DNA from 4 places in the Comamonas kerstersii genome. Region 3 is predicted to be linked to each of the others. Evidence: predicted binding sites of a transcription regulator. Region 3 holds the regulator's gene; each other region holds the start of a gene.
What was found. The regulator FNR, encoded in region 3, switches genes on or off when oxygen is low (the NO sensors DNR and NnrR bind a similar motif). The targets are predictions, from matches to a motif close to TTGATNNNNATCAA.

Region 1 (7,933 bases), 930 kb from region 3:
TCAGTCAGGTTGGTGAATACCTGCCACCGGAGGCAGAGCGTGAACCTGTGCCCGAGGCCTGGCAGGCATGGCTGACCACGCAGCACCCGCTGCCCGCGCTGGAATGCGGTGAAGTGCTGAACTGGCAGCAGGCACTGGCCTGTACCCAGCCAGTGCCCTCTCTTGAGGTGGGGCCGCAGGACCTGAGTGTGCTGCCCTACACCAGCGGCACGACCGGCCTGCCCAAGGGTTGCATGCACACGCATGCCAGCATCATGTGCAATGCCATGGCTTCAGCGGTCTGGGGGCAGGCAACCAGTGAGAACGTGGCGCTGGCGGTCATTCCCATGTTTCACATCACAGGCATGGTGGCGATGATGCATGCCATGGTCTACGTGGGCGGCACCATGGTGCTGATGCCGCGCTGGGACCGTGAACTGGCCGGGCGCTGGATCTCCAAGTACCGCATCACCAACTGGACCAATATCCCGACCATGGTGATTGACCTGTTTGCCAGCCCGAACTTCAGGCAGTTTGATCTGAGCAGCCTGACCTACATCGGCGGCGGAGGCGCAGCCATGCCGCAGGCCGTGGCGCAGCGCCTGTACGATGAATTCCGGCTGCGTTATCAGGAAGGCTATGGCCTGACGGAGACGGCGGCCCCCTCGCACAACAATCCCCCCGAGAACCCGAAGCAGCAGTGCCTCGGCATTCCCTTTATTGGCACAGATTCCCGCATCATCGATCCGGATACGCTGCAGGAAGTGCCTGTGGGGGAGCAGGGCGAGATCGTGATCAGTGGGCCGCAGCTGTTTCAGGGCTACTGGCGCAATGAGGCGGCTACGCGTGCCGCCTTTATCGAGCTGGATGGCAAGCGCTTTTTCCGCACGGGGGATCTGGGGCGCATGGACGAGGACGGGTACTTCTTCATCACCGACCGGCTCAAGCGCATGATCAACGCCAGCGGCTTCAAGGTATGGCCTGCCGAGGTGGAATCCATGATGTTCCTCCACCCTGCCATTCAGGAAGCCTGTGTGATCGCCGCGCGCGATGCCTACCGTGGTGAGACGGTCAAGGCCGTGGTGGTGCTGCGTCCGCAGTACAGGGGGCAGGTGACCGAGGACGATATTACCTCCTGGTGCCGTGGGCACATGGCCGCCTACAAGGTGCCGCGTATGGTGTCTTTTGTCGATGCACTGCCCAAGAGTGGCAGTGGCAAGGTGATGTGGCGCGTGCTGCAGGAGGCAGAGCAGTCTTGCCCTACAGCTTGAACGTGTTAAGTTCGCAGCCAGGCTGCCGCCTCTCATCGCGCGTGAACGGATCCGTGCAAGAGGGGCATCAATTTGATGCGAATCAAGATTGCCCGGAGGTGACAGGCGCAGACTGTACCTATGGGTAGCGCACAATCTACCGTTGATTATCGAGAGGAGTTTTCATGTTCAAGCACATCCTGGTTCCCGTGGACGGTTCGGAAACATCGCTGCAAGCCGTGTCCAAGGCTGCTGAGCTGGCCAAGGTATTCAATAGCGAAGTCACAGCGGTGTACGTGCTCGACCCTTATCCCTTCACGGGCGTGGGTGCGGATTTCGCGTACGGTCAGGCGCAATACCTGAGCGCTGCAACAGCAGAAGCCAACAAGGCACTGGAAGACGTGACCGAGCGCATGAAGGACACGGGCGTGACCGTCAAGACCCTGGTGGGCGAAGGCCATGCCATCCACGAAGGCATTGTGCGCGTGGGTGAAAACGTGGGTGCGGACCTGATCGTCATGGGCTCGCACGGCCGCCGCGGTCTGGAAAAGCTGGTGCTGGGCAGCGTGGCACAGCGTGTGCTGCAGACTGCCAAGGTGCCTGTGTTGGTGGTGCGCGGCTAAGCGGCTTTAGCCATCCACAAGACAACGCTGCTTTCGGGCAGCGTTTTTTATTGCCCCAGGCGGGCGAACAAGGCATCGCCCACGCGTTTGGCGGTCTGCAGCATCTGGATGCTCAGTGGCGCCAGCAGCCGGAAACCACCGGGCTTGCCGGTGCGCAGGCGGTAGGCATCGTCCAGGCGCTTCCATTGCACAAAAAAGTGCTCGATAAAGCGGATCATCAGTGCCAGTTGCAGCGCAAAGCGCTGGGATGGAAAGCCCAGTCTGGCCAGCGGGGCCAGCAGTGCCTCCAGCAACTCCAGAATGCGGGAGGGGTGGGTCGTCACGGTCAAGGCCACACCCAGCGTAGAGGCACAGGCCAGGCGCAGGGCGCTGGTGGTGGCCAGTGCATAGTTGCCCATGAAGGCATGAAAGCCCGCAATCAGCAGCGCGGCGATCAGCACAGAAATGATCAGGCGGCGCGCAATGCGTGTGGCCTTGCCGAGACTGAGCCACAGCAGACCGCAGGCCACGGCGCAGCCCACCATGATGGCAGGTGACTGTAGCATGAACAGTGCGGTGCTGAGCACGGCCATCAGCACCAGCTTGAGCGCAGGGCTGACGCGATGCAGCCAGGTGAGGTGTTCGCTGTAAAGACTGCCCATGCCTAGCCCTGTTGCTGGAGGATGCGCTGGCGCACATCGGCTTCGTAGGCGGCGCAGACTTCGTGGCCTGCACCATCGGCACGCACCTGTCCCTGGTCCAGCCAGATCACACGGGCAAAGTCACGCACGTGGTCCAGCAGATGGGTGGAGACAATGACTTGCTGCTGAGCTTGCGCAATGTCGCGCGCCAGCTTGGCCTGACCGGGCAGGTCCAGGCTGGCATAGGGCTCATCGAGCAGCAGGCTGCGTGGTGCGGCCAGCAGCAGGGCCAGCCAGCACACATGCTGACGCTGGCCCTGACTGAGGCTGGTGACGGCGCGCTCGGCCCAGTCGGCCAAGCCCCGCTCCTGCAAAAAAGCCAGCGCCTGTGCCTTGGCTGCTTTTTTGTTCAGACCATGTGGCTGCAGGCCCAGGGCCAGTTCTTCGACCACGGTGGGGAAGATGATCTGGTCGTCCGGGTTCTGGAACATCATGCCCACCCAGCGTGCGCGCTGCGCACCTGCGGCATGCAGGTCCTGCCCCTGGCTCAAAACCTGGCCCTGGTCTGGCACTTCCAGCCCGCACAGCAGGCGCAGCAGACTGGTTTTGCCCACGCCGTTGTCCCCGATCAGACCGATGCGTGGCTCATGCAGCTGCAGGCTCAGGCTGGAAAAAACGGTGGTGCGACCACGCTGCAGGCGCACCTGGCGCAGTTCCAGCGCGGGCTCGGATGAAGAAGGGACAGAAGAAACATTCATGCAGACAGACACAGACGGCTCAAGGCAGAGCGCATTCTGCCTGATTGGCATCCGCAGACAGCGCTTGTAGGTATGTGCCCACGAAGTGCTTCAGGGCAGGGGCGCATAATGGGTCTTCCACCAACTCTGGAGTGATTGTTATGAGCCAAATCCACATCGCCGTGATCGTGGGCAGTCTGCGCAAAGACTCGTTCAACCGCCAGCTGGCACAGGCCGTGATCAAGATGGCCCCTGCCGGGGTGCAGTTCACGCCAGTGCCTATCGGTGATCTGCCCCTGTACAACCAGGATGCAGATGGCAATGAGGTGGCAGCTGTCAAGCAGTTTCGCGATGCGCTGCGCGGTGTGGATGCTGTGCTGTTCGTGACGCCAGAGTACAACCGCTCCATCCCTGGTGTGCTCAAGAATGCGCTGGATCAGGGTTCACGCCCGTACGGGCAAAGCGTCTGGGATGGCAAGCCTGCTGCCGTGATGGGCATGTCGCCCGGCGCGGCAGGCACTGCCATGGCGCAGCAGCACCTGCGCAATGTGCTGTCCTTCCTGAACATGCCCACGCTGGGCCAGCCTGAAATGTTCCTGCAATACAAGGACGATTTCTTCACGGCCGATGGCTCGGTCGGTGAGCGCAGCCATGCCTATGTGCAGAAGTTTGTTGCGCAGTTTGTGGCCTGGGTGGAGCAGCACCGCAAATAAGCAGTGCCTTAAAAAAGATAGCTGCTAGCGCTTGATTTAAAAGGGTTTTAGATATGAAAGTATCTGAAATCAAGGTATATCAAGCGCTGGCAGCTTTTATTTTGATAGTTGCTGTGCGTTTTGGGCGCGGTCAATGGCCTGCGCAATGGCTTTGCCCGTGGCTTGCACGCCAGGCTGGTTAAAGCCTTCGCCTGGTGTCACAGCAGGGTGGGCCAGCAGGTAGGCACGGGTTTCGCGTGCCTCAATGATGGCTGGGTTGGGAGCAGGTGGCGTGTAGGCCGCAGCTTCCCGCGTGCTTGCCAGATAGGTGCGGTATTGCTGCTCCTGCTGGTATCGCTGGGCTGCCTGCTGGTTCTGGGACTGCATCCAGTAGCCGCCCACTACCAGTGCAGCAACCAGTACTACCACCACAGCAACCAGCCACGACACCAGCGCAGAGTCATTGCTGGTCGAGGCGGGGACAGGGGCTCTTGTTGCCATACATCTTTCTCAGGATTTGAAACCAGTGGGCATTGTAGAGAGCTGCGACACATTGGGTAACGATTGTCCCTGAGCAGCAGTGCAAACACTTCGCGGCTGACGAAGGGTGCTTCTTTTTTCGGTAGGTGCGTACAAACACGTAGCGAATCGCAAAAAAACCTCTATTTATTTTTAAGTCATTGTTTTTATTTTTATTTTTTCTTTTGCGAATCAATGCGCAAAAGATGCCCGCAGGCATGCCAATTTGGTGCGTTGGTACATAATTTTCCTTTTTGAGCTTTGTTGCGTGTACTTGTTTCAAGTCAGCACAAGGCTATTTGCTCCATACATGAAGAGGGACAATTCATGGCCTTGATTCGCCGTACTTTTATTGCCGCTTGTGCCAGCGCCGCTGTGACTTTGACTGCTGGTCACGCCATGGCTGCACCCAAGGAAGTCAAGCTGGGTTATGCGCTGGCCGTGAACTCGCACTACGGTGCCGCCGCCAAAGCCTGGGCGGATTCGGTGGAAAAAGCCACCAATAATGCTTTTGCCATCAAGCACTTTCCTTCCAGCGCCCTAGGCGGTGAGCGTGAACTGATTGAAGGCCTGCAGCTGGGCACCGTGGAAGCAGCGATTGTCTCCACCGGCGCACTGAGCAATTTTGTGAGCGATGTGGGCATCGTCGACATTCCCTTCCTGTTCCGCGACACCCAGCACGCCCGTGCAGTGCTGGATGGCAAGTTCGGCCAGGACCTGCTGGCCAAGTTCCAGCAGCGCGGTCTGGTTGCGCTGGCATGGGGTGAGCAGGGCTTCCGCCACCTGACCAATAACAAGGTGTCCGTCCAGAACGTGGCTGACCTGAAGGGCCTGAAGATCCGCGTGACCGAGAACCCCGTGCACATCACGGCTTTCCGCACGCTGGGTGCAGCGCCTACGCCCATGTCCTGGCCCGAAGTGATCAGCGCCCTGCAACAGGGCACGATCGACGGTCAGGAGAACCCCATCTCGGTGCTCACTTCCTCCAAGCTGTGGGAAGTGCAAAAGCACCTGACACTGACTTCTCACGTGTACGCCCCTGTGGTGCTGGTGCTGTCTCCCTCTTTCTGGGGTAGCCTGACCGATGCGCAGAAGGCCGCCTTTACCGAAGGTGCCAAGGCCGGTGCCCAGGCTTCCCGCGCCTTTGTGGATGATGTGGAAGCCAAGGGCGTGGAAATGGCCAAGAGCAATGGCATGCAAGTGGTCGAGAACGTGGACGCCGCTGCCTTCCGCGCCGCCTTGGAGCCTGCTTACAAGCAGTACGCCAAGAAGTTTGGCCAGCAGACGCTGGATGCGATCGCTAACGTGAAGTAAGCAGGCGCATCTGCTGTTTCACTGTGGCCATTCAAAGCCTGCGTGTGCTGTGAGCAGCCCCGCAGGCTTTTTGCTGTCAGCTGCTGCTCGCAGTCCATGCAGTGGATGCAGCGATGTGGTGCATTGGTTCCCGTTCGCTGGCTTTATGCCTGCTGGTCGGGAGTGTGACTCTTGAATGAAAGCGCTGTGGGCGGCTCTGCCAGTCCACGACAACAAGCTATGCTGGATCGCTTTGAACGAGGATTGGTACTGGCCAATCGCTGGTTACTGATTTTTTTGCTGCTGGCCATGGCCTGCATCGTGTTTGCCAATGTGGTGCTGCGTTACTCCACAGGGGATTCCATCATCTGGGCCGAAGAAGTGGCCCGCCACATGATGATCTGGGTGGCCTTTCTGGGTGCAGGTCTGGCGCTGCGTTTTGGCGGCCATGTCGCCATTGACAACCTGCACCGTGCGGTGAAAACGCGCACCGCGCAGGTGCTGCGCAGCATGGTGGTGCTGGGCCTGTCTGCCTTCTTCATCTTCATGGCCGTGGCCTCCAGCGACTATGTCTGGCGCACACGCTTTCAGAGTACGGCCGCCACGGACATTCCAATTTCCTTCATCTACGCCGCCATGCCTGTGGGCTTTGTGCTCATGCTGGTACACCTGCTCCTGATTGCACGCCAGTACATTGTGGCCGGGGAGTATGTGCACTCGGAAGATATTGACAGCGAAGCTGCGGGCTCGCTGTAAGCAGCATCAGAGCAAGGAATCACAATGACTTTGACATTGATTATTGGCCTGGTGGTGCTGATGGTGCTGGGCTTTCCCATCGCGTTTGCGCTGGCGATCGCTTCGGCTATTGCGGTGTTTGTGGGGGGGCGCTATCCGCAGCTGGTCGTCTTCAAGGAAATGTTTACGGGCATCGACAGCTTTCCGCTGATGGCCGTGCCGTTCTTCATTTTTGCCGCTGAACTGATGTCTGGCGGTGCGCTCACGCAGGTGCTGCTGCGCTTTGCGGCGCAGTTTGTGGGCCATCTGCGCGGTGGTCTGGGCTATGCGAACGTGGGCTCGTCCGTGCTGTTTGCAGGTATCTCTGGCTCAGCCCTGGCCGATGCTGCAGGCCCCGGTGCCATGATGACCAAGATGATGGCCAAGGCTGGCTATGACCGTCCCTACGCGGCGGCGCTGTCGGCCAACTCGGCCATCATCGGCCCCATCATTCCACCTTCGATCACCATGATCATCTATGCGCTGCAAGATGAGAATGTCTCGGTGGGCGCGCTGTTTGTGGCGGGCTTTGTACCTGGCCTGCTGATTGCGGCAGCACTGTGTGTGGTCAACTGGTGGGTGTGCAAAAAACGCGGCTATCGCTCTACCGAGCCTCGTCCTTCGGGCAAGGAAATGCTGCTCAACACGCTCAAGGCCATTCCTGTGCTGCTGCTGGTGGCGCTGATCATCATCGGCATCCGCTTTGGCGTGTTCACACCGACAGAGGCTTCTGTGGTGGCCGTGGTCTATGCCTTTATCTGCGGCAAGTGGGTGTACCGCACACTGCGCTGGGATGCCATCCCTGGTATCACGGCGCGTTCGGCACTGCTGACGGCATCGGTGCTGCTGGTCATGGCGGCTTCTCAGCCTTTTGCCTGGATTCTGACCGTGGAGGGTGTGCCCCAATATCTGTCGGAGCTGATCATCAGCTGGGAACTGTCTCCCGTGTTGTTCCTGCTGGCAGTGAACGTGCTGCTGCTGATCTTTGGCATCTTCATGGAGCCCCTGCCTGGCATCATGATTCTGGTGCCCATCCTGGCGCCCATTGCCTATGCCCTAGGCATTGACCCCATTCAGTTCGCCATGGTCGTGGTGGTGAATCTGACGCTGGGCATGATCACTCCGCCTGTGGGGGGGCTGCTGTTTGTGACCTGTGTGGCAACCAAGACCACGCTGACGGAGCTGAACAAGGAGCTGCCGCCGTTCCTGATTGCGCAGCTGATCGTGCTGCTGCTGCTGACCTTTGTGCCGGCGCTGTCGGTGTGGTTGCCCCACTATGTAGGCTTCTAAGACTGGTTCGTACAGAAAAACAGGCATCGCAACGCGATGCCTGTTTTCGTATGGGCGCAGCAGAGGTTAGCCGCCCAGGTAGGCTTTGCGCACAGCATCGTTCTTGAGCAGGTTGGCGCCCGTGTCTTCGAGTACCAGCTTGCCGTTTTCCAGTAC
Region 2 (7,933 bases), 920 kb from region 3:
CGCAGGCCGACGCGCTGTGGCTGGCGCGCTATCGCAGCAGCGATATTGCCGGGCCGCTGTACTTTGAAGGCCGGTTTGACCTGGCTACGCAGCAGTACGTGGCCGAGCCAGAGGCGCTGCTGCAGCCGTAGGCCTCAAGCCACCGTCAGCGTTACGGGCACATTGCCGCGCGTGGCATTGGAGTAGGGGCAGACCTCGTGGGCTGCATCCACCAGTTGCTGTGCCTGGGCATGGTCCATGCCTGGCAGGCGGATGGTCATGCGCACGGCAATGCCATAGGCCTGACCGACGGGGCCGAGATCGACCTCGGCATCGACCGACAAATCCTGCGGCAGGCTGATTTTCTGACGTGCAGCCACGGCCTTGAGTGCACCAATGAAGCAGGCGGAGTAGCCTGCAGCAAACAGCTGCTCGGGGTTGGTGCCCGTGCCGCTGCTGCCGGGGGCGGACAGCTGAATGTCCAGCCTGCCATCATCGCTGCGCGCCGCGCCTTCGCGTCCTCCGGTGGTGTGAGTGCGTGCGGTGTAGAGCACTTTGTCCAGTTGCTGGGTCATGGCATTTCCTTGGGTTATGCAAGTTGAAAAAACCAACGGCACACAAGCCGTGCCGTTCATGGGATGAGGAGCAATGTAAGACGCCGTGCCAGACCTTGCTGTAGGCAAGGATGACAAAAAAGCGCCAGGCAGCAAGGCTGCGGCTGGCGCTTGGTTGGGCATGCCACTGTGCGGCACGCTGGGTATGGACTTAGTAGGTGTAGACGCCCTGGCCCGTCTTGCGGCCCAGACGGCCAGCAGCCACCATTTCACGCAGCAGGTAGCAGGGGCGGTACTTGCTGTCGCCAAACTCTTCCAGGTAGACCTCCATCACGGCCAGACACACGTCCAGACCAATCATGTCGGCCAGTGCCAGTGGGCCAATGGGGTGGTTGCAGCCCAGCTTCATGCCCTCGTCAATGTCTTCGGGCGTGGCCGTGCCTTCGGCCAGCACGTAGAAGGCCTCGTTGATCATGGGCACCAGAATGCGGTTGACCACAAAGCCGGGCGCGTTCTTGACGGTAATCGGTGTCTTGCCCAGCTTTTCCGCCAGCGCCTTGACCGCATCATGTGTGGCATCGCTGGTCTGCAGGCCACGGATGATCTCCACCAGCTTCATCATGGGCACGGGGTTGAAGAAGTGCATGCCGATGAACTTGTCCGCACGCTGGGTGACGGCTGCCAGCTTGGTGATGGAGATGGAAGAAGTGTTGGAGGCCATCAGCGCCTCAGGGGCCAGCAGGCTGTCGAGCTGCTGCAGGATCTTGACCTTGAGGTCGTAGTTTTCCGTGGCGGCCTCAATGACCAGCTGTGCGGCCTTGAGGTCGTCGTAGCTGGTGGAGGTCTTGATCAGCGACAGCGCCTTGTCCTTGTCGGCCGCCGTGATTTTTTCCTTCTTGATCAGGCGGTCAAGGCTGCCAGCAATGGTGGCCAGCCCTTTCTGGACGGCGGCTTCGGAAATGTCCACCATCACCACGGGAATGCCTGCGACTGCACATGCCTGTGCAATGCCATTGCCCATGGTGCCTGCACCTACGATACCTACGGTCTGAATACTCACGGTTCTATCTCCCTTTGTGGTTGGTATGCGTGAAAGATGGTATCCCAAGACATTGACAGAATGCGTAACGTAAGCGTCTTGTTCATCAGGGGGGCGACATGGGAGAAGCATTTGACTACATCGTGATTGGTGCAGGCTCTTCAGGCAGTGTGCTGGCGGGGCGGCTCAGTGAATCGGGTCTGCATCAGGTCTGCGTGCTGGAGGCAGGTGGTGCCGATGATTCCGCCTTGCTGCAATGCCCGGGCGGGCTGGCCGGGCTGGCCAAGACCGGGCATTTCAACTGGTCCATGGCAACCGTGCCGCAGCCGGGGCTTGGCGGCCGCGTGGGCTATCAGCCACGTGGCAAGGGGCTGGGAGGCTGCAGCTCCATCAACGCCATGATCTACCTGCGTGGTCAGCCCGAAGACTTTGACTGGTGGGCGGCACAGGGCAATCCGGGCTGGGCATGGGAAGACGTCAAACCCTGGTTTCTCAAGGCCGAACACCAGGAGCGTGGTGCCGATGCATTTCACGCCCAGGGCGGGCCGCTGAACGTGGCCGATCTGCAGCAGCCCAACCCCTTGAGCCAGGATTTTGTGGCAGCTGGTGTGCAGGCAGGCTTTCCCGCAAACACGGATTTCAATGCCGCCAGCCAGGAAGGTGTGGGCCTGTATCAGGTCACGCAAAAAAGCGGGGAGCGCTGCAGCGCTGCCAAGGCCTATCTGACGCCCCATCTGCACCGTCGCAATCTGCATGTGCGCATGGGCGCACAGGTGCTGCGCATCGTGCTGGAGCACAGCGATCAGGGCCTGCGCGCCACGGGTGTGGAGTATGTGCGTGGCGGCGTGCGCCACAGCGTGCATGCGCGGCGTGAAGTGCTACTCAGCGCGGGTGCCTTGCTGTCACCACAGGTGCTGATGCTCTCGGGCATTGGCCCGGCAGCGCATCTGCAGGAAGTCGGTATAGCGCCGGTACATGATTTGCCGGGTGTGGGCAGTCATCTGCATGACCACCTGGACGCTACGCTGGTGCTGGATGCACCGCAGCTGACGCAGTCGTTTGGTCTGTCGCTGTCTGGCGGCTGGCATCTGGCGCAAGGCGCATGGGAGTGGTGGCGTCACCGCACGGGTATTTTGACGAGCAATTTTGCAGAAGCCGGCGCTTTTTTGCGCAGCAGCCCCGAAGAAGCATTGCCTGATCTGCAACTGCATTTTGTGGTGGCCAAACTGCTTGACCATGGGCGCAAGACGGTGCGGGGCCATGGCTACTCCTGCCATGTCTGCGTGCTGCGTCCGCGCAGCCGGGGCACGGTGCGCCTGCGCAGTGCAGACCCGCTGACGCTGCCAGCGGTAGACCCGAACTTTCTTGCGGATGCAGATGATCTGCAGCGCACGGTGCGTGGCGTGCAGATCGTGCGGCGCATTCTGGCGCAGCCAGCGCTGGCCCGTCATGGTGCCAGAGAGCTGCCAGCTTCCGCAGCGGCGCAGACGTCTGAGCAGATTGCAGACTGGGTACGCCAGTATGCCGACACCATCTACCACCCGGTAGGGACCTGCCGCATGGGGCCCGGGCCACAGGATGTGGTGGATCACCAGCTGCGCGTGCATGGCGTGCAAGGGCTGCGTGTGGTGGATGCTTCCATCTTTCCGCGCATTACCAGCGGTAACACCAATGCGCCTTGCATCATGCTCGGTGAAAAAGCGGCGCATATGGTGCTGGCTGAGGCGCAAAGATGGGCTTAGGCGGGTGTTCTGCCATGCAACGCGCGCAGGCTGTGGTTTTGCGGTCTTGATGGATATCAAGATTGGCGGGTTCGCATTTGGCAGAAATGCCACTTTTCCTGAGAATGCAAGTGAAAGACGAGACAAGCTGTAACTTTGCAATGGGAACAAAGTGGTAGTCGAAAACATACAAACTGATTCGCAGACAGAAGCGACGCAGGCCCTGGATGACCGAGTACGAGCGGCCATGAGCCATATGACCATGGGCTTGTCGCCCATTGCCCTGGGGCTGGCCACCGCAGACTGGTGGCTGCATCTGGCTTCTTCCCCTGGCAAGCAGATGCTGCTTGCGCAGCGCGCTGCACAGCTGGTGCAGCAGGCGGCCAAGTCTACGGCACAGCCCGCAGGAGAAAGCGATGCACGCTTTAAGGGCGCTGCCTGGCAGCAGTGGCCCTGCAGCGTGATGAAGGAAAGTTTCAAGGCCGGAGACAGCTGGTGGCGCGAAGCCGTCAAGGTCGATGGCATGACACGTCACCACCGCCAGCTCATGGAGTTCTTTGCCCGGCAGTGGATGGACGCGCTGTCCCCCTCGAACTGGGCACTGACCAATCCCGAAGTGCTGGCCAAGGCCCGGGAAACGCAGGGCGAAAGCCTGCGCAAGGGTTTGGAGCTGTTTGTGCAGGACCTGGAAACCGCACGCAATGCCCGGCCAGACACGCCTGCAGAAGCGCTGGAGCCCTTGCCCTACGCCGTAGGCAAGGACGTGGCCTGCACCCCGGGCAAGGTGGTGTTCCGCAACCACCTGATCGAGCTGATCCAGTACAGCCCTGCCACCGACAAGGTGCTGCCAGAGCCGGTGCTGATCATTCCGTCCTGCATCATGAAGTACTACATCCTGGACTTGTCGCCGCACAACTCCATGGTCAAGTACCTGGTCGAGCAGGGCCACACTGTCTTCATCATTTCCTGGCGCAATCCTGATGCCTCAGACCGTGATCTGAAGATGCAGGACTACCTGAGCACTGGCGTGCTGCAGGCCATGGCCGCCGTCAAGGACAACACGGGTGCCAGCCGCATCCACACCATGGGTTACTGTCTGGGTGGTACTTTCCTGGCGATTGTGGCGGCAGCGCTGGGGCGTCTGAAGCGCAAGAAGACCCGCACGGCCAAGGAGCAGGCGCTGATTCCTGCCGATCTGCCGGAACTGGCATCCGTGATCCTGCTGGCGGCGCAGACTGACTTCTCTGAGCCCGGCGAGCTTGGCGTGTTTATCGACGAAGAGCAACTGGCCCATCTGCGCCAGCGCATGAATGAGCAGGGCTATCTCTCGGGCAAGCAGATGGGAGGCTCCTTTCAGTTCCTGGCTTCCAAGGACCTGGTCTGGTCCCGCAATACACGCCGCTATCTGATGGGCGAAGAAGACAGCAGCTTTGACCTGATGAGCTGGAATGCGGACCAAACACGCCTGCCTGCCCGCATGCACAACGAGTATCTGACCTCGCTGTTCCTGAACAATGCGCTGGCCTCTGGTCAGTACCGCTTTGCCGGGGCCACTGTGGCGCTGATGGATATTGACGCGCCCATGATGGTGGTCGGCACCACGCGCGACCACGTCTCACCCTGGAAGTCGGTCTACAAGATCCATCTGCAGACAGATACGCACGTTAGCTTTGTGCTGGCGGCAGGCGGGCATAACGCAGGCATCGTGTCAGAGCCTGGCCGTCCGCGCCGCAGCTACCAGATCGCCAGCGTCGAAGATGGCGCGGGCTGGGTCGATCCGGACGATTGGGTGGCACAGACCCCTGTGGTGCAGGGCTCATGGTGGGAGGCCATGGACCGCTGGATCAAGCAGCGCTCGGGCGCTCCCGTCAAGGCCAAGCCCATCAAGGCTGACAAGGTGGTGTGCGATGCGCCGGGTGAATACGTCATGGTGCGCTACGCCGATTAAGACCTGCTGAGCCGCTTCCTCGTATTCAGCCTGTCACACCACCTGTGTATGTTCTGCTGCGCAGCAGCGGTGGTGCCGGGCATATGCCGTCCATGCAGGTCTGTGCCATGTGCTGGCGCAGACCTGCGCCGCTTTCTCTAGTTCTTCCAACTTCTTGCATTCCTCAACCATGATTTCTCCATCGCTGTTCAGCCTGGCTGGCAAAAAAGGCCTGGTGCTTGGTATTGCCAACGACCGTTCCATCGCCTGGGGATGTACCTCCCTGGCGCGTGCACTGGGGGCGGACATCGTGGCGGCCTGCCTGAACGACAAGGCCCGCAAGTGGGTAGAGCCTTTGACATCACCCATTGGCGTGGATCTCGTCAACTGCAATGTGGAAGAGCCTGGCCAGCTCGAAGCACTGGTGCAGCATGCGGTAGACAAGTTCGGCAAGCTGGACTTTGTGATCCATTCCATTGCCTGGGCGCCACTCGAAGATCTGCACGGTGATGTGGTGGACAGCTCGCGTGAAGGCTTCGCGCGTGCAATGAGCGTCTCCTGCCATTCCTTTGCTGAACTGGCAAAGCTCTGCGTACTCCATATGCCTGAGGGCGGCAGCCTGCTGTCCATGAGCTATCTGGGGGCCGATGAAGCCGTGCCCAACTATGGCGTGATGGGGCCAGTGAAGGCGGCTCTGGAGTCCATGGTGCGCTATATGGCCATGGAGCTGGGACCTAAGAACATCAGGGTGCATGCGGTCTCGCCTGGCCCTATCTTGACGCGCGCCGCATCCGGCATTGCCGACTTTGACGAACTCATGGCCACAGCACAGGCCAAGGCCCCGCTGCAGCGTCTGGTGACGCTGGAAGAAATCGCACAGCTCAGCGCTTTCCTGTGCTCTGACGCTGCCTCTGGCATGACAGGTCAGACCATTTATGTGGACGGTGGCGTCCACGCCGTGGATTGATTCTGAAAACTGCACAGGCCATGCCGCCAGGGCAGTCCGTCATCCGCACACCACACAAAGACAAAGGGAGAACATCCGAATGCATACGAACGCACCAGAGACTAAATGGATGGAAAACGTCACCTATGACGAATTGACGGTGGGGCAAAGTGCGCGCCTGCTGCGCACAGTGCGCCTAGAGGACATCCAGGCATTTGCGGCGGTGTCTGGTGACATCAACCCCGCACACCTGAACGCAGAATATGCCGACAGCACCATGTTCCATGGCGTGATTGCCCACGGCATGCTGGGCGCAGCCCTGATTTCAGCCCTGTTTGGTACACAGTTCCCTGGCCCGGGCACGATTTATCTGGGGCAGGAGCTGAAGTTCACCCGGCCTGTGCGTATCGGTGACACCCTGACGGTGCTGGCCACGGTGGCGGAAAAGGACGACGAGAAAAAACGCGTCAAGATGGACTGTCTGGTGACCAACCAGAAGGGCGAGGTGGTGCTCAAGGGTGAAGCCAAGCTGATGCCACCGACCCAGAAAGTCAAAGTGCAGCGCATTGATGCGCCGCGCATCCAGCTGTTTGACCCCGAAGCACGCCAGAAAGACTTGCTGGCCCGTGTGCAGTCGCTGGAGGCTGTGCGTTGCGCCGTGGTACACCCCTGCGATGAAGGCTCGCTCAGCGGTGCCATGGACTCAGCCCGCCATGGCCTGATCATTCCCGTGCTGATTGGTCCTGAGGGGCGTATTCGCCGCGTGGCGGAGGAAGCTGGTATCAACCTCGACGGCGTGGAAATCATTTCCGTGGAGCACAGCCACGCAGCAGCAGAGCTGGCAGCGGCCATGGCAGCACGTCAGGATGTGGAAATTCTGATGAAGGGCAGCCTGCACACCGACGAGCTGCTCAAGGCCGTGCTGGCTCAGCCGGCACTGCGCACGGGGCGGCGCCTCTCGCACATCTTCCGCTTTGATGTGCCGCTGTACGATAAACCACTCTTGATCACCGATGCAGCCATCAACATTCGCCCCAGCCTGCTGGAAAAGGTGGACATTGTGCAGAACGCCATCGACTTTGCACGCGTGCTGGGCACGGAAAAGCCCAAGGTGGCCATCCTCTCAGCGGTGGAAACCGTCACCCCCAGCATTCCTTCCACACTGGACGCTGCCGCCCTGTGCAAGATGGCAGACCGTGGCCAGATCAAGGGCGGTGAGCTCGATGGCCCGCTGGCGTTTGACAACGCCGTGTCCATGGATGCGGTGCGCATCAAGGGCATTGACTCCGGAGTGGCTGGGCAGGCCGATATTCTGATGGTGCCGGATCTGGAAAGCGGCAATATGGTGGCCAAGCAGCTCGAGTATCTGGCGCATGCATCTGGCTCCGGGCTGGTGCTGGGAGCCCATGTGCCGATTGCGCTGACCAGCCGTGCCGATGGTCCACGCGCCCGTGTAGCATCCTGCGTGCTGGCGCTGCTGGCAGCGCATGAAAAGCGCAAGCAGCGCGCCGAAAACGCCTGGAAGCTGGGTTGAACCCGAAGGGGAGTCTGACAATGGCCATTCTTGCCGTGAATGCGGGGTCTTCCTCGCTGAAATTTTCCCTGCACCCACTCAAGGACGGGCAGGTGCAGCCCTTTGTACTGTCCGGCAACATCCAGGGGCTGGAGCCTCAGGGCTCACCCATGATGAGCTGGGCGTATCTGGGGAAAAAACATACCGAGCCACTGAATGTCAGTGCTGGCAGCACCTCGTTTGCAGCAGCGCTG
Region 3 (7,933 bases):
AATGGCCGAAACACCCAGTGCAATCAGATCGCAGTCAGGCTGTGTGCTGTAGCCCTGGAAGTTGCGATGCAGGCGACCCTGGCGCTTGGCTACGGCCAGTGAATCTTCAGGCAGGGCAAAGTGGTCCATGCCCACGTACACATAACCAGCCTCCATGAAACTGTCCAGCGCCGCAGCCAGCATATTGACCTTGTCCGCTGCTGCAGGCAGATCCGCCTGAAGAATGCGACGCTGAGGCTTGAAGCGCTCGGGCAGATGTGCATAGGCATACAGCGCAATACGATCAGGGCGCAGCTCGGCCACTTGCTGCAGCGTTCTAGCGAAGGACTTTTCATTTTGCTTGGGCAGGCCGTAGATCAAGTCCACATTGATCGACTCAAAGCCCAGCTCACGTGAAGCGGCCACCAGATCAAACACCTGCTCGGCAGGCTGCTCACGGTGCACCGCTTTTTGTACATCCGGGTCAAAGTCCTGCACCCCAAAGCTCAGGCGGTTAAAGCCCATGGCCTTGAGGGCGGCCAGACGCTCACGTGTCACAGTACGTGGGTCAACTTCAATGGAGTACTCACCCGCTTCATCAAAGACAAAGCGCTGGCGCAGCATGTCCCACATCTGCACCAGTTGCTCGTCCGAAAGAAATGTCGGCGTTCCACCACCTATGTGAAGCTGGCTGACCAGCTGACCTCTTCCACAATGGGCCAGATGCAGATCCAGCTCCCGCTCAAGATACTGTAGGTACGTGACCGCACGCTCGTGGTGCTTGGTGATGATCTTGTTGCATGCACAGTAGTAACACAAAGAGTTACAAAATGGGATGTGCACATACAGCGACATTGGCGACTTGGCCGCTGCAGAAATTTTGCGTTGCTTTAATGCCAAGATATAGTCGCTATCACCAAATGCCTCAACGAACCTGTCCGCAGTAGGATAAGAGGTGTAACGAGGTCCTGGCACGTCATAGCGACGCAAGAGTTCCGGGGTGACTGCAGTCATGTTTTCTTCCTTAATGCTGCAACTGTGCAGCAAGATGGCATGCACACTCTTGACATGAATCAAGCACTCACCATAAGGGAAGTGTCAGAATTTGACTGAAATCATTCGAGATACATAGCAAGCGCCCGATAGTCCCCGTTTATTGACATCCAACTTTTAATTCTGGCCTTTACACCCGTGTCTACCTCGTGTTCAGGCCTTGCGTACATGACTCCACCAACCATCAAAGTAACCTGCTCCAATTGCAACCTGCGTGAACTGTGCATGCCCGTCGGTTTAAATGACCAGCAGCTGCAGCGCATCGACGACATTGTGGCTACGCGCCGCAAAGTCAAGCGCGGGATGACACTGTTCCGCAACGGAGAGCCTTTCACGTCGCTGTATGCCATCCGCACGGGCTTTTTCAAGACATGCGTAGCCACCGAAGACGGACGCGATCAGGTCACAGGTTTCCAGATGGCGGGAGAGATCATCGGGCTCGATGGCATCGTCAATGACCACCACACCTGCGATGCAATCGCACTGGAAGATGCCGAAGTCTGCGTGATGCCCTTTGACAGCCTCGAAGAGATCTCGCGCGAGGTTACAGCCCTGCAGACGCACGTACACAAAGTGATGAGCCGCGAAATCGTGCGCGAGCACAGCGTCATGCTGCTGCTGGGCAGCATGCGCGCCGAAGAGCGTCTGGCGGCCTTTATTCTGAATCTGGTGCAGCGCCTGCATGCACGCGGCTTCTCCTCGTCAGAACTCATTTTGCGTATGACCCGCGAGGAAATTGGCAGCTATCTGGGTCTGAAGCTGGAAACCGTCAGCCGCACTTTCTCCAAGTTTGTGGATGAAGGCTGGGTCGAAGTGAAGCAGCGCCACGTTCGAATTCTGGACACTGCCGCCCTGCAGCGCCTGGTCAACAGCCAGCACGACTGCAACAAGCAGCTGTAAACTCAGCCAGCCTGCGCTCTCACACACCCAAACGCCCACTGCATGCTGTGGGCGTTTGCTTTGGGTGCGATGCCAGAGCATCTACACCGCATAAAAAATAGCGGCTAGCGCTTGATTTATCAGTATTTCAGATACAAAAGTATCTCAAACACCCATAAAACAAGCGCTAGCCGCTCCTCTTTTTAAGAAGCTGCAAGTATCACTTGGGTGTCAGATCAGGCAAATCTTCATCAGGTGTAACAACATGGTTGCGCACGGCGCCTGCAGGCGCCAGGCTTTTTTCCAGCTTCTGGTTGATATTCAGCCCCTCCTGGTAGTAGTTCGGATCCACCACAGGGTCAGCGCCATCCATGGCAATCATGGCCGTCACAACGCCTGCCACCACGACGATGGCAGGGCCTGCCAGCACCATCCATACATGGCCATACTTCCACCACGGACCGGATGCTGACTCCACTTGTTTTCCTAGCTGGGACATTTCGAACACTCTCTTCCTTCAACAGAAAGTGTGCACAGCAACGCCATGCACACTACAGGATCATTTTTAGCGCGGCACGAGGAAGACAGATTTCTCCGTCACATGCCCTTGGCCACTTTGCGCTGCGATATCAAACTCAATGGCGTGTGAGCCAGCGCTGGCCGCACCGTAAGGAATCTGCACTCGCACCGCTACGCCGCGCGTCTGTGCAGGATCAACCTTGACGGTCTGCCCTTCCACCAGCTCAATGCCTTGAATACCCTGCACCGACACCTTATAGGTCTGCGCTTGCTCGGTCGCGTTCATCACCTGCAGACGATACACATTTTCGAGCTTGCCGCCTGCAACAATGCGTGCCAGTGAAGCGCGGTCACGGATGACGTCCACCTTCAGCGGTTCTCTGATGGCCAGACTGATGGCCATGGCCGCTGCCAGTGCCAGCAAAATGCTCGAATAAATCAGCACCCGTGGACGTGCAATGCGTTGCCAGATCTGTGCGCTCTTCCAGCCTTGGTTCACCGCATTCTGGGTGGTCAAGCGCACCAAGCCACGTGGATAGTGCATGTTATCCATCACGCTGTTGCATGCATCGATGCACAGGCCGCAGCCAATGCACTCGTACTGCAGGCCGTTGCGGATATCAATACCCACAGGGCAGACCTGTACACACAGCTTGCAGTCAATGCAGTCACCCAGTCCTTGCGCCTTGTAGTCCACATCTTTCTTGCGGGGGCCGCGCTGTTCACCACGCTGTGCGTCGTAGCTCACAATCAGCGTGTCCTTGTCGAACATGGCACTCTGAAAACGCGCATAGGGGCACATGTACTTGCAGATTTGCTCGCGCAGATAACCAGCATTGCCGTAGGTGGCAAAGCCATAGAACAGCACCCAGAAAATCTGCCAGCCGCCTTGCAGCGCCAGCAGTTCACTGCCCAGCGTACGAATGGGAACGAAATAACCCACGAAGGTAAAACCCGTCCACAGGGCAAAGGCAATCCACAAAAACTGCTTGAGCGATTTTTTCCAGATCTTCTCGAAGCCCCATCCACCTTGGTCCAGGCGAATACGTGCACTGCGGTCACCTTCGACCTTGTGCTCTATCCACATGAAAATTTCGGTGTAGACCGACTGCGGGCATGTAAAACCGCACCACAGACGCCCGGCAACAGCTGTAAACAGAAACAGTGACAGCGCGCTAATGATCAGCAGGCCTGTCAAATAGATAAAGTCCTGCGGATACAGCACATACCCAAACAGGTAAAAGCGCCGCGCCCCAAGGTCAAACAGCACCATCTGGCGCTCGCCCCAGTTCATCCAGGGCAGCCCATAGAAGATCAACTGCGTCAGCCACACCATGACCCAGCGCCAACTCATAAATGTTCCACGGATGGAGCGCGGGTATATCTTTTTATGCGCTTCAAAAAAAGACACCATTTTTTCCTGGCTTTCCGCTTTGATAGGTATCGTTTTATGCGGTTTTTTTTGCTCGGAACTCATGAGCTGCACTCCCTATATCGCACCATAGAAAAAGGCGGCACACCGTGCCGCCTTCCATACTCTCTCACAGATTAATTACCTGCTGTAGCGGGTTTGTTCGACAGTCCCCAGACATAAGCTGCCAGCACATCGATCTGTGCAGGTGTCAGCTTATTACTCTGGGCAGGCATTTCATTCATCTTGCCATTGGTAATGATGTCGATGATGGCCTGCTCGCCCCAGCCATGCAGCCAGACGTCGTCTGTCAGGTTGGGGGCACCCAGCATGGTGTTGCCCTTGCCGTCCATGCCGTGGCATGCTGCACAGATGGTGAACTTGGACTTGCCTTCTGTAGCTCTCAGTGCGTCGTGGGGGCTGCCAGACAGGCTCAGCACATAGTGCGCCAAATTGCGAACATCTTCCGCTGTACCGATGGCTTCTGCCTGGGGAGGCATCATGCCGATGCGGCCGTTGGCAATGGTTTCCTTGATGTTCTCAGGTGCACCGCCATGCAGCCAGTCGCCATCCACCAGATTGGGGAAGCCCTTGCTGCCGCGTGCATCCGAGCCGTGGCACTGCGCACAGTTGTTCATGAACAGGCGCTCGCCAATGGCCATGGCCTGTGCATCACCCACCATCTCCTCAGGAGTCATGGCGGTAAAGCGTGCATACAAAGGCTCCAGCTGGGCATTGGCCTTTGCCATCTCGGCTTCATAGGCACGATTCTGGCTCCACTGCAACTGACCGCCATAAGAGCCCAGTCCGGGATAGGCAAACAGATACAGCAGCCCAAACACGATGGTGATCACGAACATCCAGACCCACCAGCGGGGCATGGGGTTGTTCAACTCGCGCAGGTCCTCGTCCCACACGTGGCCAGTGGTATTGTCACTGTCAGACACTACTTTCTTACGAGCAGTGATGATCAGCAAAATGAGGCAAGCCAGAATGCCTGCAACAGTAATGCCTGCGACGTAGACCGACCAGAAGTTATTTACGAAATCGCTCATGGGATATTCTCGTTCTGGTGAATAGATCAGTCTTGTTGAAATGGCAGCTGGGCCGCTTCATCAAAACGCGCCTGGTTGCGGCGGGCGTATGCCCACCACCAGATGCCAATGAAGCACACCAAAGAAACCAGCGTTGCCACAATGCGCATGGTGGTGATATCCATAAGACCCATCCTTCCTACTTAATCGCAGTACCAAGACCTTGCAGGTAGGCGATCAGAGCCTCCATCTCGGTCTTGCCCTTGACCTGTTCAGCCGCACCGGCGATTTGCTCATCGGTATAGGGCACGCCCACCTTGCGCAAGGCGCTCATACGCTGCGCCACCACGGTGTGGTCCACCATGTTTTCGGCCAGCCATGGGTACTCAGGCATGTTGGACTCGGGCACTACGTCACGTGGATTCATCAGGTGAACACGGTGCCATTCATCGCTGTACTTGCCGCCCACACGCTGCAGGTCAGGACCTGTACGCTTGGAGCCCCACTGGAAGGGGTGGTCGTACACGAACTCACCCGCCACCGAGTAGTGGCCGTAGCGCATGGTCTCGGCACGGAAGGGACGGATCATCTGCGAGTGGCAGTTGTAGCAGCCCTCACGGATGTAGACGTCACGGCCCATGAGTCGCAGAGGCTCGTAAGGCTCAACGCCCTGCACCGCTTCCGTCGTGGACTTCTGGAAGAACAGTGGAACGATTTCCACCAATCCACCCACGGCGACCACCAACAAGGTCAAGACAATCAGCAAGAAGTTGTTGGTTTCGACCTTCTCGTGGGTGAAGCCTTTGTTGTTTGCAGACATTATTCTGGCTCCTCGTACTTAGGCGTGAGCGGGGTTAACGGCAGGCACTTCGACCTTGACGGAGCGACCCGAAGCCACAGTCTTCGCCACGTTCCAAGCCATGATCAGCATACCGATCAGGTACAGCAGACCACCCACCGTACGGATCACGTAGAAGGGATAGGACGCCTTCACGCTTTCCACAAAGGTGTATGTCAAAGTACCGTCTGGATTAATGGCGCGCCACATCAGGCCCTGCATCACGCCGGAGATCCACATCGCAGCGATGTACAGCACGATACCGATGGTGGCCATCCAGAAGTGCAGCTCAATCGCCGACTTGGAGTACATCTCTTTCTTGCCGAACAGACGGGGCACCAGGTAGTACAGAGAACCCATGGTGATCAGACCCACCCAGCCCAGAGCACCGGAGTGCACGTGACCCACAGTCCAGTCTGTGTAGTGCGACAGTGCGTTCACAGTCTTGATGGACATCATGGGGCCTTCAAACGTAGACATGCCGTAGAAGGACAGGGACACGATCAGGAAGCGCAGGATAGGATCTTCACGCAGCTTGTACCAGGCACCGGACAGGGTCATGATGCCGTTGATCATGCCGCCCCAGGAAGGAGCCAGCAGAATCAGGGAGAACACCATGCCCACAGACTGTGTCCAGTCGGGCAGCGCGGTGTAGTGCAGGTGGTGAGGACCAGCCCACATGTAGGTGAAGATCAGTGCCCAGAAGTGCACGATCGACAGGCGATACGAGTACACAGGGCGGCCTGCCTGCTTGGGCACGAAGTAGTACATCATGCCCAGGAAGCCTGCGGTCAGGAAGAAGCCCACCGCATTGTGGCCGTACCACCATTGCACCATGGCATCCTGCACACCAGCGTAGGCCGAGTAGCTCTTCATCCAGCCTGCAGGAATTTCTGCACTGTTGACGATGTGTAGCAAGGCGACCGCAATGATGAAAGCACCAAAGAACCAGTTGGCCACATAGATGTGCTTGACCTTGCGAATGCCGATCGTGCCGAAGAACACAATGGCATAGCTCACCCAGACCACAGCGATCAGGATGTCAATAGGCCACTCCAGCTCCGCATATTCCTTGCCGGTGGTGTAACCCAGTGGCAAGGAAATGGCTGCCGCCACAATCACCAGCTGCCAACCCCAGAAGGTGAAAGCAGCAAGCTTTGGCAAGAACAACGTGGTCTGGCAGGTACGCTGCACCACGTAGTAACTGGTTGCAAACAAGGCGCTGCCGCCGAACGCAAAAATCACCGCATTGGTGTGCAATGGACGCAGGCGCCCAAAGCTAAGCCATGGAATGCCGAAGTTCAGCTCCGGCCAAGCCAGCTGGGCAGCGATAAAAACGCCAACCAGCATGCCGACCACCCCCCACACAACGGCCATGATTGAAAACTGCCGCACTACGGCGTCACTGTAGTATGCAGTACTGTTTTTTAGAGTATCCATCGGGCACCTCTTAATATGCAGTCGAGAGTGTTTACTGTTATGGTTTTCACGTTGTTGACAAACATCAATCGTCTCTAAGAATGCGTTCTGCCTCTTGGTCGACGCTTTCAAACTGCCCCCGGTATATCGCCCACCAAAGCCCTCCGGCAATGACGAGCACCAACACCACGGACAACGGAATCAAAAGATAAAGAATATCCACACCATCCCCTCTTCAAGCCGCCGCTGCTGCAGGCTCTGGCGTTTGCTGAGCCAGCGCTACTTGCGGCGAAGCAAGCTCCAGCTTCAAAGGCTTGGCCAGCCGCGCTGCATTGAGCACCACCAGCAAGGAGCTCAGCGCCATACCCAACCCTGCCAGCCAGGCTGGCATCCACCCAACCATGGCCAAAGGAATGCAGACAGCGTTGTACAAGGCTGAGCCCAGCAGATTCTGGCGAACAATGCGCACCGTCTTGCGAGAGAGCATGACGGTCTTTTGCACAAATTCCAGGTTGTCACTCACCACCACAAAATCCGCACGCGATTGCGCAAGTGGCACCGCTTTGCCAAACGCAAAAGACACGTCTGATCCAGCCAGCACAGGCCCGTCATTCAGACCATCTCCCACCATGCACAACTTGCGGCCTGCTCGCTGCGCAGACTGAATGGCATCTAGTTTCGCCTGAGGAGAGCATTCAGCGCGATAGTGGCTAATACCCAGTTGCTTTGCAATGGCCGCCACGGCCTGCTCACTGTCGCCGGAGAGCAGCTGCACCTCAACGCCTCGTGACTGCAGCAGAC
Region 4 (7,933 bases), 1.7 Mb from region 3:
CCCAGCGTCACGGGTGCCACCAGTACACAATTGCTGCCCACATGTACATCCGCTTCGATCACCGTCCGGTGCTTGTTGGCACCATCATAGTTGGCCGTAATCGAGCCTGCACCATAGTTCACACGCTCGCCCACAGTGGCATCGCCCAGATAGGCCAGATGGTTGGCCTTGGCACCATCGGCCAGGGTGGAGTTTTTCACTTCCACAAAGTTGCCAATGTGCACTTCCTTACCCAGCTGTGCACCGGGGCGCAGGCGGGCGAACGGGCCAATCAGCGCACCTTCGCCCACACTGGCGCCCAGCTTTTCACCGTCAATATGGGTAAAGGGGTGAATCACCGCACCTGCGGCAATCGTTGCATTGCTGATGTGGCAGTAGGCACCGATGCGTGCCCCTTCACCAATTTCTACACGGCCTGTAAAGATGCAGCCCACATCAATTTCTACGTCCTGGGCACAGACCAGTTCAGCAGGGTTGCCGCGCACATCGTCACGCAGGTCAAAACGTGCGGGATCCGCCAGACGCACGCCCTGCTCCATGAGCCTGCGCGCCTGACGCAGCTGGTGGGCACGCTCCAGCTCTGCCAGCTGCAGGGGGCTGTTCACACCTGCCACCTGCACTTCATCGCTGATGCGGTGGGCTACCACCTCCACGCCATCGGCCACCGCCATGGCGACGATGTCGGTCAGGTAGTACTCGCCCTGGGCATTATTGTTGTTGAGTTTAGAGAGCCACTGTGCCAGCTGCTTGGCAGGCACAGCCATGATGCCGCTGTAGATCTCGTTGATGGCGCGTTCTTCCGGGCTAGCATCTTTTTGCTCCACGATGCGCTGCACCGTGCCCTGGGCATTGCGCACGATACGGCCATAGCCCATGGGGTTGTCCAGCGTCACGGTCAGCAATGCCATGCGTGTGCCAGCGGCGGCCGTCACCAGATCCTGCAAGATGGCCGCCTGCGTCAGCGGCACATCACCAGAGAGCACCACCACCATGCCGTCATCTGCCAGCACAGGCACGGCCTGCTGCACGGCATGGCCTGTACCCAGCTGGGGCTCCTGGCGCACAAACTTCAGATCCAGCACATCTGCACTGCGCCCCTGCGCAACCGCCGCTTCCACCTCCTGTGCACCATGGCCGGTAATCACTACCGCAGAGCGTGCCTGCAGCTGTGCAGCCGTATCCAGCACATGCTGCAGCAGCGCACGCCCAGCCAGCTTTTGCAACACCTTGGGGGTCTTGCTTTTCATGCGTGTGCCCTTACCGGCAGCCATGATGACGATATCGAGAGGAAGTGCGTTCTGAGACATAAGCAATCTATAAGAGTTGTCCCGCCGGGCTGGCGTCATGGGCAGGGATTATCTCGCGCTCTGCCCGCCACCGCGTGCAGCGCACATACCTGAGCGAGCCGTGGGGCAGGCACGACACCCACGCCTCCTAAGCATTGATGTGCATCAGAGCCTCTGAGGAGACCTGCTTACACGCACGGATGCCCCATTACCCTTGCATCGCCGAGACAACATGCATACCAGCTATCCCTCTGGAGGAAATCACCATGCCCTTTATGCCGTGGTCCAGCGCGCTCATGCTGGGAATTCCGTACATTGATGCGCAGCACCAGACACTGGTGGGCCTGATCAACACCCTGCACGACGAGGTGGGCAACCCCATCCCCAACCGTGCAGTGATCGGCCAGGTGCTCGAAGGACTGGTGGATTACACCCACAACCACTTCATCGAAGAGGAAGTCCTGTTCCAGCGCCACGGCTATCCCCAGATGCAGGAGCACATGGCCGAACATGCCCAGTTCACCGCCCAGGCCATGAACTGGCTGCTGCGCTTTGAAGCTGGCGAAGAGGTGGCTGTAGAAGCCATGGAGTTTTTGAAGAACTGGCTGCTGCACCACATTCTGGAAGAAGACCGTGCCTACGTTCCCTTCTTCCAGAACATCCTGGGCAGCAAGCCCCCTGAGGACAGCAGCGCTCTGCCTGCCAGCAATGAGGGCTGAACGCCGCTGCTACATGGCGCCAGCTGGCGGCATTCCTTCATCTGCATGCTTTTCGTACAAGGTATTTGCCCCTTCAGGCAGCAGCTCAATACGCGCCTGCAGACCGGGGACGGCCGCCATCAACGCCGCCTCTGCCTGCTCGCGCCAGTGCGCAGCCTGAAACAGGCTCCACTCACCCGGCACATGCAGGTGCAGATCCACAAAGCAGCGCTCCCCCGCCTGACGGGTGTGCATACCGTCAAAACTGATGCCGGCTCCGGTCTCTGACTTGGCTGCCAGCACCTGCTGTGCCAGCACCGCTTCCATGACCTGTAGCTGCTGCGGCTCCATGGCCACGTCCATCAAGCCCTGCGACGAGCGCCACACCAGCTGCCAGCCATGCCACATGATGTTCAGGCCCACCAGCAGACCCACGACCGCGTCCACCCACACCCAGCCAGTGAGCTCGGCCAGCAGCAAACCTACCACCACCCCGACCGAGGTGTAGACGTCCGTCATCAGGTGCTTGGCATCCCCCTCGAGCGCCAGTGAGCGATAGGTGCGCGCACTACGGAACATCACCCAGGCCAGCGCCCCATTGAGCACCGTACTCAGCAAAGACAGCCCCATGCCCCAGTCCAGCTGCTCGAGCGGCTGCGGGTGCAGCAGCCGGTCCACACTGAACCAGACAATGGCCACGCTGGCGCCCATGACCAGCAACCCCTCAAAGCCTGCCGAAAAATACTCGGCCTTGTAGTGCCCGTAAGGATGGTCTTCATCTGCAGGCCGCTGCGCAATCGTGACCATGGCCAGCGCGAACATGGAGCCCGCCAGATTCACAAACGACTCCAGCGCATCCGACAGCAAGCCCACCGACCCCGTCAGCCACCACGCCAGCATCTTGAGCACGATGGTGATAACCGCCACCACCACCGACACCCGCAGCAGGTTGCGCGGCGTCAGCCAGTGGGCAGCATCACGGTCAGCAGAAATCGAAGCATGAGACATAAGCGTTCTGCCGGATGGCGGCAGTCATACAAAGCAGATGGAGCGTTTGTAGCGCATTCATGCCGCAGTGTCTTGGCATGGGGCATGGCGGTTGTCTCGGCTGTGTTTCAGCCATATAAAAACAGGAGCTATCAGCGCTTGCTGAATAAGGCTTAAAGGTCTTTTTTATCTTTATTTTTTGGACCTGCTTTTCTTTGGGCAAGCCAAGGGAAGCAGGTCGATGGCCGGACTGAGGGCCGACTCCCTGCCTCACCACAAACACAGCGCCCACACAAAAGCACAATGACCCCATCCCCCCTTCCCCCAACGGGGGAAGGAGAGCAATTCCTCCCTCACCCCAGCCCACTCCCGCAAGCGGGAGAGGGGGCAAAGAAGTGAAAAACGCTTCCAAGAAAATAGCTTACAGCGCTTGCTACATCTGCGTTTAAGCCATATGTCATTCAGAAGTCTTGCGACTGGTGCGCCCCCATTCCCTTCTACCTGCGCCGAGGCGCGCAGCCTGTGGGGTGGCGTGTGCGCTGCAAGACGCACACGCTTCGTCAACTGACTCGCCGCAGCTGTTTGAGCGGAACGACGAAGGAGTGCAGCGAGTTTTGCGGCGCACCCCACAGACGAGCATCGCAGGTTGCCCGAAGCGCAGCGCAGGGACGCAGGTAGCAGGGTCGCCTTTGCTTTGCTTACTTTCCTTTGGCGAGACAAAGGAAAGTAAGTCGGCTGTCGGGCCGAGACCCGACTTCCTCCCTCACTACAAGCACACCGCACAAATCAGAAAAAGAAAAGCCCCTCTCCCAACCTCTCCCCAAAGGGGCGAGGAGCAAATACAAAGCACAAAAAAATAGCTGCTAACGCCCGTCCCACAAGCGCTAGCAGCCATTTTGGCTCATCACTTTTGAAAGTTAGTTACAGCACCCGGGCCCGCACACTCTTGCCTTTCACCCGCCCGTTATTGAGCTTGGCGCAGGCCTGCGCTGCAATGCGGCGATCCACCGCCACATAGGTGGAAAAGTCATTCACGCTGATCTTGCCAATCTGGTCCTTGGCATAGCCAAAGTCGGCGCACATGGCGCCCATCACGTCACCAGCACGGATTTTTTCCTTGCGGCCGCCAATGATCTGGATGGTCATCATGGGGGGCAGCAGTGCACCGCCGGGGGCAGGTGTCAGTTCGCTCACCTCAAACCATTCGGAGGGGCGCTCCTGCAACTGCTCGATCTTGGCAACATGGGGCATTTCGTCCATGGCAACCAGGTTCAGCGCCAGGCCTTCAGCATCACCTCGGCCGGTGCGGCCAATGCGGTGGATGTGCACTTCCGAGTCAGGCGTCACATCCACATTGATGACGCAGGCCAGATTGGCAATATCCAGACCGCGCGCGGCGACGTCGGTGGCGACCAGTACGGAACAGCTGCCGTTGGCAAACTGCACCAGCACTTCGTCGCGTTCGCGCTGTTCCAGCTCGCCAAACAGCGCCAGCGCGCTGATGCCTTGCGCCTGCAAGGCAGCGACCACCTCACGGCATTGCTGCTTGGTATTGCAAAAGGCAATGGTGGAGGTCGGACGAAAGTGCGCCAGCATCTGGGCGACCACGTCGAGCTTTTGCTTGGCAGGCACTTCGTACCAGCGCTGTGCAATCTTGGCCGTGCTGTGCTGGGCTGCGACCTTGACCATCTCGGGCTCGCGCATGAAACGCTGGGCCAGGGCAGCAATGTCATCCGGGTAGGTGGCCGAGAACAGCAGGGTCTGGCGCTGGGCGGGGCAACGCTCGATCACGGTGGCAATGTCAGCGTAAAAGCCCATGTCCAGCATGCGATCGGCTTCGTCCAGCACCAGGGTCTGGATGTTGGAGATATCGAGCGCGCCACGGTCCATCAGGTCCATCACGCGGCCGGGGGTACCGACCACGATGTGTGCCCCGTTTTCCAGGCTGGCAATCTGGTTGCGCGTGGGCACACCACCGTACACCGTCACCACCTTGATGTTCTCCTGCGCACGGGCCAGACGGCGAATTTCGGTAGCCACCTGGTCCGCCAGTTCACGTGTGGGGCACAACACCAGACCCTGCACGGCAAACCAGCGCTGGTTCAGGCGCTCCAGCAGGGGCAGGCCAAAGGCCGCCGTCTTGCCGCTGCCGGTGCTGGCCTGGGCAATCAGGTCTTTGCCTGCCAGCGTCAGAGGCAGGCTGGCAACCTGAATGGGCGTCATCTGCTCGTAGCCCAGCGCCTGGAGGTTGTTCAGGGTCGCAGGGTGGAGCGTGAGCGAGGAAAACGCCGTATCAGCGGCTGCGCCTGTGGCGCTGGAAGAGGTAGTCATAGCTGCGCATTATCCGGGGCAGCGTTCAGCCTTGTAGCTGCTCGGCTATCCCGGCGCTGCTGCTCACGCCACTGGCCTGGTGCCTCGCCCTGCCACTGACTAAAGGCACGGATAAAGCTTTTTTCATTGCGAAAGCCGCAGGCCAGCGCCACGCGCTTGAGGGGCATGTCTGTGCGCTGCAGCAGATGCAGGGCGCGGTGGCGGCGCACATCGTCCTTGAGCTGCTGCAGACTGCTGCCCTGCTGCTGCAGCTGCCGGTGCAGGCTGCGCGGCGCAATGTGCAGCAGCTGCGCCAGACTGGCCGCCGTGTGCGCGCACTGCGGGTGGGCCGCCAGCGCCTGGCGCACACGCTGCACCAGCGGCTGGGCCGGCCGGTAGGGCTTGACCTGTATGGGCAGCGCACGCTGCAGCATGGTGTTGAGTGCGGCTTCATCCCGCAGCACGGGTAGCTGCAGCCAGTGCGCGTCCAGCTCCAGCGTGGCGGTGGCTGCCTCAAAGCGCACTGGGGCATCAAACAGCAAGTCGTACACCTCGCGGTGCGCAGGGACAAGAAACGGGAAGCTGGCCTGCAGCAAAGGGATGCGTGTGTCGATCAACCAACTCGCAAAGCCATGCAGATTGCGCAGCACAGAGACCATGCAGAACTCCTGCAGCTCGCCCAGATCGCGCTGGTGCTGCAGACGGATGGTGGCCAGTGGCCCATCCACCTGCAGAGATAGGGTGATGTCTTCCGTCAGCAGCCCATGGTGGCGACACCAGCGCGCCATGGCCAGCCCGAGAGACGGGCTGCTGATGCTGGCACGTGCCAGCATGCCGTAGCTGCCCCAGGGCAGACGGCGGCTGAACCAGCCCAGGCCTTCATCGTCCAGCTCGCGCATGGCATGGTCGCACAGCAGCTCCATCTGCAAGGCGGTGATACGTGCCTGAGGGTCTTGAAGCTGGGCTGGCGCAATTTGTGCCACCTGCAAGGCAGGCTCTGCCGCCAATCCGCGCTGTGCATAGGCCTGCACCACGGCTTGCACAAATGCCATGGGTGTATGTGCGGGGTGGCTTGCAGCGGCAGACAGAACCAGCTGGGGCGTAGACATATGGCAATTATTGCAACCTGTGTGACTGCTTCTGTATCAGGCTGTGCCCTAGGATGCAGAAACAAAAAAGCGGTGCCTTCCTGTGAAGCACCGCTCTTACTCATAGCCTTCAGACCTTTACACCATGCCTGAACGCCTTGCTTGCTGCACCATGCGCTCAGCTGTTTTTGGCAGCGCGATAAGACGCGGCCGCACGCTTGGAGACATTCAGGCGCTTGGTCAGCGAAACTTCTGCCAGATCCAGCTCGCTCACCGTGGCACGCAGTACCTCGTCGTTGATGCGGTGGGCATGGCGCTCCGCGTACAGCGTGTCACGCTCCACCTTCAGGCACTTCAGGCGCAATTCCATTTCACGGATATAGCGCTGGCGGCGTTCTTCCACCACTTCTTCGGTTTCTTCCGTACCCGTCTTGTTCAGGTTTTCTTCCAGCAGCTCAATGCGGCTGCGGTATTCCTGAATGATGCGCCCCACCACTTCCTGGTACTGCGCCACCCATTGCTCGTCGTGCGACTGCTTGTCTTCTTCGCTCAGCGTCAGGCTGGTAATCGCTGCCTTGCAGGCGGCCAGACGGGCAGCGCGCTCTTCCTGCTGCTGCTCCGTGTCTTCATGCTTGGGCATGAAACGCAGAATCAGTGGCAAGGAAATGGCACCCAGGATCAGGGTCAGCAAGATCACGCCAGTTGCCAGAAAGATCAGCATATGACGCGCGGGGAAGGCATCGCCAGAGGGCAGCACCATGGGAATGGACAGGGCACCGGCCAGCGTCACAGCCCCGCGGATACCTGCCATGGTGGTGGCCAGATTCAGCAGGTGGGAGGGCTTGTCCGTCACCCTGCCCTCGTTATGCGCCTTGCGCAGCGAGCGCACCACAGCCACCGTCACCCAGGCCCAGCGCACCGCCAGCAGCGCCACGGTAATGACCAGCACGTAGAGCAGCAGCTTCCACCAGTCGGGGCCAGCGTCCATGAGGCTGTGGCCAATGATGGAAGGCAGCTGCAGCCCCAGCAGCAGGAAGATAGCGCCGTTGAACGCGGCTTCCATGATGCTCCAGATGCCTTCGGTCTGCATGCGCTCCGAGATGAAGTTGCCACGCCCCAGATCCGCGAAGTTGGTCGTGATACCCGCAGCAACAGCAGCCAAAATGCCGGAAACACCGATCTTTTCACCCACAATGTAGGACGCAAAGGGCAGCAGCAGCAAGAGCAGCACCATCTGGGTCGCTGCCACATCGCCCACACGGCGGGTGACGATGTCACGCGCATGGCTGAAGCCCCAGCCCATGAGCGCACCCAGGCCCAGACCGCCTACAGCCATCCAGGTGAAGTCCTTGGCGACATCACTCCAGGAGAACAGACCGGTGAGGGTAGCGGCCACGGCGAACTTCAGCGCCACCAGACCCGACGCATCGTTGAGCAGCGACTCGCCTTCGAGCATGTGCATGGTCTTGTGCGGCATGCCCAGATTGCGCGTGATGGCCGACACAGCCACAGCGTCGGTGGGCGAAACCACGGCAGCCAGGGCAAAAGCCACCGTCAACGGCAT

Region 1: the regulator FNR is predicted to act here: its motif matches at 1,323-1,336, upstream of B5M06_RS16130 (universal stress protein).
Region 2: the regulator FNR is predicted to act here: its motif matches at 3,361-3,374, upstream of B5M06_RS07380 (PHA/PHB synthase family protein).
Region 4: the regulator FNR is predicted to act here: its motif matches at 1,442-1,455, upstream of B5M06_RS03985 (bacteriohemerythrin).

Annotation. Positions count from the first base shown of each region.
Region 1 covers NZ_CP020121.1:3,433,296-3,441,228, reverse strand. Annotated here, with positions in the region: gene B5M06_RS16135 (long-chain fatty acid--CoA ligase) at 1-1,250, shown strand, start outside; gene B5M06_RS16130 (universal stress protein) at 1,415-1,852, shown strand; gene B5M06_RS16125 (energy-coupling factor transporter transmembrane component T family protein) at 1,900-2,493, opposite strand; gene B5M06_RS16120 (energy-coupling factor ABC transporter ATP-binding protein) at 2,496-3,230, opposite strand; gene B5M06_RS16115 (NADPH-dependent FMN reductase) at 3,371-3,922, shown strand; gene B5M06_RS16110 (hypothetical protein) at 4,019-4,402, opposite strand; gene B5M06_RS16105 (TRAP transporter substrate-binding protein) at 4,748-5,734, shown strand; gene B5M06_RS16100 (TRAP transporter small permease) at 5,954-6,469, shown strand; gene B5M06_RS16095 (TRAP transporter large permease) at 6,494-7,777, shown strand; gene B5M06_RS16090 (ABC transporter ATP-binding protein) at 7,844-7,933, opposite strand, start outside.
Region 2 covers NZ_CP020121.1:1,581,744-1,589,676, forward strand. Annotated here, with positions in the region: gene B5M06_RS07360 (2'-5' RNA ligase family protein) at 1-131, shown strand, start outside; gene B5M06_RS07365 (organic hydroperoxide resistance protein) at 135-554, opposite strand; gene B5M06_RS07370 (3-hydroxybutyryl-CoA dehydrogenase) at 745-1,593, opposite strand; gene B5M06_RS07375 (GMC family oxidoreductase) at 1,692-3,314, shown strand; gene B5M06_RS07380 (PHA/PHB synthase family protein) at 3,466-5,241, shown strand; gene fabI (enoyl-ACP reductase FabI) at 5,411-6,187, shown strand; gene B5M06_RS07390 (bifunctional enoyl-CoA hydratase/phosphate acetyltransferase) at 6,267-7,700, shown strand; gene B5M06_RS07395 (acetate/propionate family kinase) at 7,721-7,933, shown strand, end outside.
Region 3 covers NZ_CP020121.1:2,502,253-2,510,185, reverse strand. Annotated here, with positions in the region: gene hemN (oxygen-independent coproporphyrinogen III oxidase) at 1-993, opposite strand, end outside; gene fnr (fumarate/nitrate reduction transcriptional regulator Fnr) at 1,201-1,932, shown strand; gene B5M06_RS11735 (FixH family protein) at 2,132-2,410, opposite strand; gene ccoG (cytochrome c oxidase accessory protein CcoG) at 2,477-3,907, opposite strand; gene ccoP (cytochrome-c oxidase, cbb3-type subunit III) at 3,979-4,896, opposite strand; gene B5M06_RS11720 (CcoQ/FixQ family Cbb3-type cytochrome c oxidase assembly chaperone) at 4,923-5,060, opposite strand; gene ccoO (cytochrome-c oxidase, cbb3-type subunit II) at 5,075-5,695, opposite strand; gene ccoN (cytochrome-c oxidase, cbb3-type subunit I) at 5,714-7,153, opposite strand; gene ccoS (cbb3-type cytochrome oxidase assembly protein CcoS) at 7,218-7,355, opposite strand; gene B5M06_RS11700 (heavy metal translocating P-type ATPase) at 7,368-7,933, opposite strand, start outside.
Region 4 covers NZ_CP020121.1:849,001-856,933, forward strand. Annotated here, with positions in the region: gene glmU (bifunctional UDP-N-acetylglucosamine diphosphorylase/glucosamine-1-phosphate N-acetyltransferase GlmU) at 1-1,307, opposite strand, end outside; gene B5M06_RS03985 (bacteriohemerythrin) at 1,553-2,005, shown strand; gene B5M06_RS03990 (cation diffusion facilitator family transporter) at 2,015-2,992, opposite strand; gene dbpA (ATP-dependent RNA helicase DbpA) at 3,893-5,302, opposite strand; gene B5M06_RS04005 (AraC family transcriptional regulator) at 5,299-6,390, opposite strand; gene B5M06_RS04010 (Na+/H+ antiporter) at 6,548-7,933, opposite strand, start outside.